Regions from separate parts of the Oerskovia jenensis genome, predicted to be linked through region 1. Evidence: riboswitches for the same ligand, from Rfam matches in the RefSeq annotation. Region 1 holds a riboswitch; the other holds the start of a gene.
What was found. A riboswitch is a leader RNA that binds a small molecule or an ion and turns the genes downstream of it on or off. The one in region 1 is predicted to bind FMN.

Region 1 (3,199 bases):
GCGTCGGCCTGCCGCCGCCTCTCTCGTCACTGTAGCGACGCCGTCGGGCCCACCGCGCGGCGACCGCCCGGCGACCACCTGACGAGCACAGCGCGCCCACCGGCCCTCGCCGCCCCTCCCCGTCCGCGCGTGCGGTGTAGCGTCCCGTCCATGAGTGCCGCACGAAGCAACACGCACGCGCAGGCGGTGGACGCGGCGATCGAGCTGTTCACCCGCAAGGGCTACGAGCAGACGACCGTCGAGGACATCGCCGACGCCGCACAGATCAGCCGGGCCACGTTCTTCCGCCGCTTCCGCTCCAAGGAGGACGTGGTCTTCGCGGACCACGAGCTGCTCCTGGACGCGGTCGTGGTCCTGCTCGGCGAGACCCGTCCCGCGGCACGCGGCGTGACCCCCGAGGAGCTCGAGAACGTCGACCCGTACGTCGAGGTGTGCAGGGCGGCGCGGCTCGTGTTCGACCACCACGTGGGCCAGCGCGAGACGTCGGTCGCGCGCCACCGTCTGCTGCAGGACGTGCCCGCGCTGCGCGACCGCGAGCTCGTGACGACGCACCGCTACGAGCGCGCGTTCACGTCCTACCTGCGCGACTCGCTGCCCGCCGACACCCGCAACTCGACCGCGTCGGTCGCGTTCGCGGCGTCGGTCGTCGCGGTGCACAACGCGATCCTGCGCCGCTGGCTGCGCGACCCCGACCAGGACCTGCGCCCCGAGCTCGAGGAGGCGTTCGCGGACCTGCGCCGCGCGGCCCGCAACCCCGCCGGCCCGACGACGGAGCCCGCCCCCGCGGCCACGTCGCCCGCCCGGGGCTCGGGGGACGGCGTCGCACGGACCGGTGACGCGCCCGCCCGGCGCGTGGTCGTGACCGTGCTCGACGCGGATGCCGACCCCGACGAGGTCGCCCGCGCGGTCCGCGACGCGTTGGGTGCGTGATTCGGCAGCGACTCGCCGGGCGTGTCGCTGCCGGATCACGCACTCAGCAACGCACTGACGGGCCCCGGGAATGCACCGGTAGCATCGGCGGTTGCAGGAGACAGCAAGCAGTACGCACGAACGTGCTCCGGGGTCGGTGCAATTCCGAGCCGGCGGTGACAGTCCGCGACCCGCGCCCACGCGCGGTTGACCTGGTGGAACTCCAGGACCGACGGTGAAAGTCCGGATGGGAGGAAGCACGTGCGGCACGGCCTTCCCGGCCGGGGCACGACGAGTCGTCGAGCCCTGAGACCACCGGGACGGGCCTGGCCGTGGTGAGCGACGCCGTCGGGCAGCCCAGGAACGGGCACCGACCCCGCCGCCCGCCCTCACCCCGGAGCCGACGTGCCCAGGACGAGGGAACATCGATGGACCTGATCCACGCGCTCTTCGACGCGCAGCTCACGATCGGCGGCCAGCACCTGCTGTGGCGGGAGATCGTGGGCAACGGGTTCGGCCTGGCCTCCGCGCTCGGCGGCATGCGCCGCAAGATCTGGGCGTGGCCCGTGGGGATCGTCGGCAACCTCCTGCTGCTCACGGTGTTCCTGGGCGCGGTGTTCGCGACGCCCAACCCCGTGAACCTGCTCGGTCAGGCCGGGCGCCAGGTCATGTTCGTCGTCGTGTCGGTCTACGGGTGGGTGCAGTGGCGCCGGACGCGCGACCGTCTCGGGGAGGCGGACGCCGACAGCCACGGCGTGGCCGTCGAGCCACGCTGGGCCTCGTGGCGCCAGCGCGCCTTCCTCGTCGTCGCGCTCGTGGCCGGGACCGCGCTGCTGACCCCGATCTTCCGTGCCCTCGAGTCCTACGAGCCCGTCTGGGCCGACGCGTGGATCTTCATGGGCTCGCTGCTCGCGACGTACGGCATGGCCAAGGGCTGGGTCGAGTTCTGGCTGATCTGGGTCGCGGTCGACATCGTGGGAGTGCCGCTGCTGATCGACGCCGGCTTCTACGCGTCGGCGTTCATGTACGTGTTCTACGGGGCGTTCACGCTCGTGGGCTTCTTCGTGTGGTGGCGCATCGACCGGCGCTCCAAGGCCCTGCTCCTCGCGGGCACCTCCCCCGCTGCGACTCCCCACGGGCAGGTCTGACGTCACCTCTTGCGTCCCGGTGGACCGGGCGGATACTCGAAGGTGCGCCCTGCTCGCGCGGGGCGCACCACTTCCGGCCAGGTTCCGACCCCTGGCCGGGCGCACCCGGGACGACGCGGCGATGCCGACCATGTGGACGACGTGACGGAGAAGGCGACACCATGACGACACGACTCAACCCCTACCTGAACTTCCGCGACGACGCCCGGGCGGCGATCGAGTTCTACCGCGACGTGTTCGGGGGCGAGCTGACGATCAGCACGTTCGCGGACTTCCAGGCGGCCGACGACCCGGCCGACGCCGACAAGGTCATGCACTCCCAGCTCGAGGCGCCGAACGGCCTGGTCCTCATGGCCGCCGACACCCCGAGCTCGATGGAGTACTCGCCAGGCGGCGGCGTCGCGATCTCGCTGAGCGGCGAGCAGGCCGACGACGCCGAGCTCCGCGGCTACTGGGCCAAGCTGTCGTCGAGCGGGACCGTGACCGTGCCGCTCGAGGTCGCGCCGTGGGGCGACGCGTTCGGCATGTGCGACGACCGGTTCGGCGTGAGCTGGCTCGTCAACATCGCGGCCGCGCAGGGCTGAGGACGCGTCACGCCGGCGCCGCCTCGGCTCGGCCCGACTCGAAGTCGCGCAACCACGTCTTGGCCTCCAGCCCCCACGTGAAGCCGCCCAGGCTCCCGTCAGCCCGCTGCACGCGGTGGCACGGGACGAACAGACTCACGAGGTTCGCGGCGCACGCCCTCGCGGCGAGCCGCGGCGCCGCGGGGAGCAGCGCCCCGTAGGTGGTCGTGGTCCCTGCTGGGACCGCCCGGAGCGTGCGCCACACCTCCTGCATGCGCGCCGTCCCGGGCTGGCGCACCACGACCGCGTCGAGCGCGCCGAGGTCCCCCGCGAAGAAGGCCGTCGCGGCCGTCGCGGCCGCGCTCGGCGTCTCGCGCGCTCGGGCGCGGACAGGTGGCGTGCCGAGGGCGCGTGCGACGCCCGCCAGGTCGACGGCGAACCCCGCCACCAGGAGCACCTCGCCCTCGGTCACGAGCCACAGCGGGCCGATCGGCGTCTCGATGCGCTCGGACGTCACGGTCCCGGCGGGCGGCGCACCCGCGAGGCTCGTCCCCGCAGGGCTCACCGCCGCACGACCGT
Region 2 (3,199 bases), 2.8 Mb from region 1:
CCCGGTGCGCGGCTCACGAGGGCCCCGACGCCGTCGACGTGCCCCTGCACGATGTGTCCGCCCAGGCGTGTGTCGGCGCGCACGGCCCGCTCGAGGTTCACGCGCGACCCGGGACGCAGGTCGCCCAGGGCGGTGCGGCGCAGCGACTCGGGCATGACGTCGGCCGTGAAGGTGCCGTCCTGTCCGACGCCCGTCACGGTCAGGCACACGCCGTCGACGGCGATCGAGTCGCCCAGGTGGGCGTCCGAGGTGGCGAGGGGGCCGTGCACGGTCAGGACGGCGTCGGAGGTCTCACCCCCGGGGAACGCGATCTCGTGGACCGTGCCGATCTCTTCGACGATTCCGGTGAACATCACGTCTCCTGTTCGGGGGTGGTGCGGTGGGTGCTGGCGTGGGTGGAGGTCGGGGCACCGGGCACGGGCGATCCCGGCGCGGTGAGGTCCGAGGCAGTGAGGTCAGCGGCGGGACCAGCAGGCGCGTGGGGCACCGGCGACACGACGGGCAGGACGCGGGCCACGACCAGGACGTCCGGGCCGAGGCGCTGGACGTCGTGCGTGAGGAGACGGGGGGCGTCGGCGAGCGTGGCCACACCCAGGTCACCCACGGCCCCCAGGCCCGTGCCCAGGAGCACGGGAGCGAGGTAGGCGTGGACCTCGTCGACCACTCCCGCCGCGAGGAACGCCGTCGCGAGTCCCGGGCCGCCCTCGACCAGGACGTGACGCACCTCCCGCGCGGCCAGCTCGGCCAGGACCGCGCGGACGTCGTGCGTGCGCACGTGCAGCACGGGTCCGCCCCCGTCGGTGGTCCACGCCCCCTGCGGGGCGAGCCGCAGGTGCGGAGGCAGGTCACGGAGCCCGACGACGACGCGCAGGGGCTGATGCTCGGCAAGCCCGGCCCCCAGCCCGACCACCCCACCAGCGACACGCAGGGGCTGATGCTCGGCAAGCCCGGGCGCCGGCCCGACCACCCCACCAGCGACACGCAGGGGCTGATGCTCGGCGAGCCCAGGCGCCGGCTCCCCTGTGGCGCTCGCCGGAGAGGGCGTGCGCGCCGTGAGCGACGGGTCGTCCGCGACGACGGTCCCGGTGCCCACGAGGACCGCGTCGACCTGCGCCCGGACCCGGTGGGCGTGCGCGCGGGCAGCGGGACCGGTGATCCACTGCGAGGTGCCGTCGGCGGCCGCCACGCGCCCGTCGAGGGTCGAGGCGAGCTTGAGGGTCACGTACGGGCTCCCGCGGCGCACAGCGACCAGCCAGGGGCCCAGGAGGTGCTCCCCCTCGGCCTCGCGCAGCCCCGTGGCCACCCGGACCCCGGCCGCGCGCAGGTGATCGCCGCCCCCGGTCGCGACAGGGTTGGGGTCGGCCACGGCGTACACGACCTCGGCGACGCCCGCGTCCAGCAGCGCCTGCGCGCACGGCCCCGTGCGTCCGGTGTGGTTGCACGGTTCGAGCGTCACCACGGCCGTCGCGCCCCGCACGTCCACGCCGCGCCCCCGGGCGTCGGCCAGCGCGGCCGCCTCGGCGTGCGGTGTCCCGGCACCACGGTGGAAGCCCTCGGCGAGCACCACCCGGGACGCGTCGTCCACGGGGCCCCGGGCGGCGGCGTCGGGCAGGGAGTCGAGCGGGCGGGGCGCCGGGCCCAGCAGGACGGCGCCCACGCGGGGGTTGGGGCCGTGGGCGGGGCCGCGTGCGGCCAGCTCGAGCGCGCGCACCATCGCGGCGTCGATCGTCAGTGAGGGCCTGGCGCCCATGATCCTCCTCCCGGTGAGCACGATGCTCCGGGGTGAGGGGTCGTCGACGACGCCACGGGACCCGAGGGTCCACGGACGTCACGACACCACGGCACAGGGCTCCGCCCCGCGCCGCCACGTACTTCCTCCCATCCGGACTTTCACCGTCGGTCCTGGAGTTCCACCAGGTCAACCACGCCGAGGCGTGGGTCGCGGACTGTCACCGCCGGCTCGGAATTGCACCGACCCCGGAGCACGTGTGTGCGTACTGCTCGTTCTGCTGGCCGTCGAGACCCTGGCTCGCGCCCCCTGGGGGGGCACCGCGTCGGCGTCTCGCCTTCACCCAGCATGCCACACCGGCCTTCCACCGCAGGACCTCGATCCGCTCCGTCCCGGGGGCTGGGACGATGTGAACGACCGCAGGCGCGCGGACCGGACACGCTGGCGCAGCCAGCCTCGTCAGGCGCGCGGCGTGCGGAAGCAGTCCGACGCGAACTGTCCGACGATCCCCAGTCCCAGGACGACCAGAGCGGGCCACAGGAGGAACGGCTCCGCCTCCTCGCGAGGCGTCCACCACCCGAGCGACGCGCCGACGAAGGCCCACGCCCCCCGGCACCGGTGCGGCGGTCAGTGCGTGTGCTGGTCCGCGAGCGCCCGCAGGGCCGCGATCTCGTCGGGGACGTTCTCGGCCCCGTACACGGCCGAGCCCGCGACGAACACGTTGGCGCCGGCCTCGGCCGCGCGCTCGATGGTGGCGCGCGAGATGCCGCCGTCGACCTGGACCCACACGTCGAGGCCGGCCTCGGACACGGCGTCGCGGATGCGGCGGACCTTGGGCAGCACGCCCTCGATGAAGGACTGGCCGCCGAAGCCTGGTTCGACGGACATGACCAGGAGCATGTCGAACTCGGGCAGCAGGTCCAGGAACGGCTCGACCGCCGTCGCGGGGCGCAGCGCGAGGCCCGCCCGCGAGCCCAGGCGGCGCAGCTCGCGGGCCAGGCGCACGGGGGCCGTGGCGGCCTCGGCGTGGAAGGTGACGGACGCGGCGCCCGCCTCGGCGTAGCCGGGGGCCCAGCGGTCGGGGTCGGCGATCATGAGGTGCGCGTCGAGCGGCACCGGGGACACCTGGGCGAGGCGCTCGAAGATCGGCAGCCCCAGGGTCAGGTTGGGCACGAAGTGGTTGTCCATGACGTCGACGTGCGCGTAGTCGGCGGTCGCGATCGCGCCCAGGTCGCGCTCGAGGTTCGCGAAGTCGGCGGACAGGATGCTGGGGGCGATGAGTGCGGACATGGGCACCAGCCTAGAGGGCGCCCGCGCGCCCTGCGGGGAACCCGCGAGGGCCGGGCCGGGTGGCCTTCACCACCCGGCCCGGCCGTCGGCAGGGGCGTCTCAGGCCCGACGGCGCAGCAGCGTCAGGTGCATCGCGTCGGTCCCGTGGACGTGGGGCCACAGCTGCACGTCGGTGCGGTC

Region 2: it holds a riboswitch for FMN, as region 1 does, so the genes downstream of both, ribD (bifunctional diaminohydroxyphosphoribosylaminopyrimidine deaminase/5-amino-6-(5-phosphoribosylamino)uracil reductase RibD) here and pnuC (nicotinamide riboside transporter PnuC) in region 1, are expected to answer to the same signal.

What each region holds. Positions count from the first base shown of each region.
Region 1 covers NZ_JAFBBO010000001.1:3,063,030-3,066,228, reverse strand. The annotation lists gene JOD49_RS13805 (TetR/AcrR family transcriptional regulator) at 151-930, shown strand; FMN riboswitch at 1,049-1,174, shown strand; gene pnuC (nicotinamide riboside transporter PnuC) at 1,338-2,057, shown strand; gene JOD49_RS13795 (VOC family protein) at 2,219-2,641, shown strand; gene JOD49_RS20800 (methylated-DNA--[protein]-cysteine S-methyltransferase) at 2,649-3,185, opposite strand; gene JOD49_RS13785 (flavin reductase family protein) at 3,182-3,199, opposite strand, start outside.
Region 2 covers NZ_JAFBBO010000001.1:264,756-267,954, reverse strand. The annotation lists gene JOD49_RS01215 (riboflavin synthase) at 1-353, opposite strand, end outside; gene ribD (bifunctional diaminohydroxyphosphoribosylaminopyrimidine deaminase/5-amino-6-(5-phosphoribosylamino)uracil reductase RibD) at 353-1,750, opposite strand; FMN riboswitch at 1,865-1,990, opposite strand; gene rpe (ribulose-phosphate 3-epimerase) at 2,357-3,019, opposite strand; gene JOD49_RS01200 (RsmB/NOP family class I SAM-dependent RNA methyltransferase) at 3,119-3,199, opposite strand, start outside.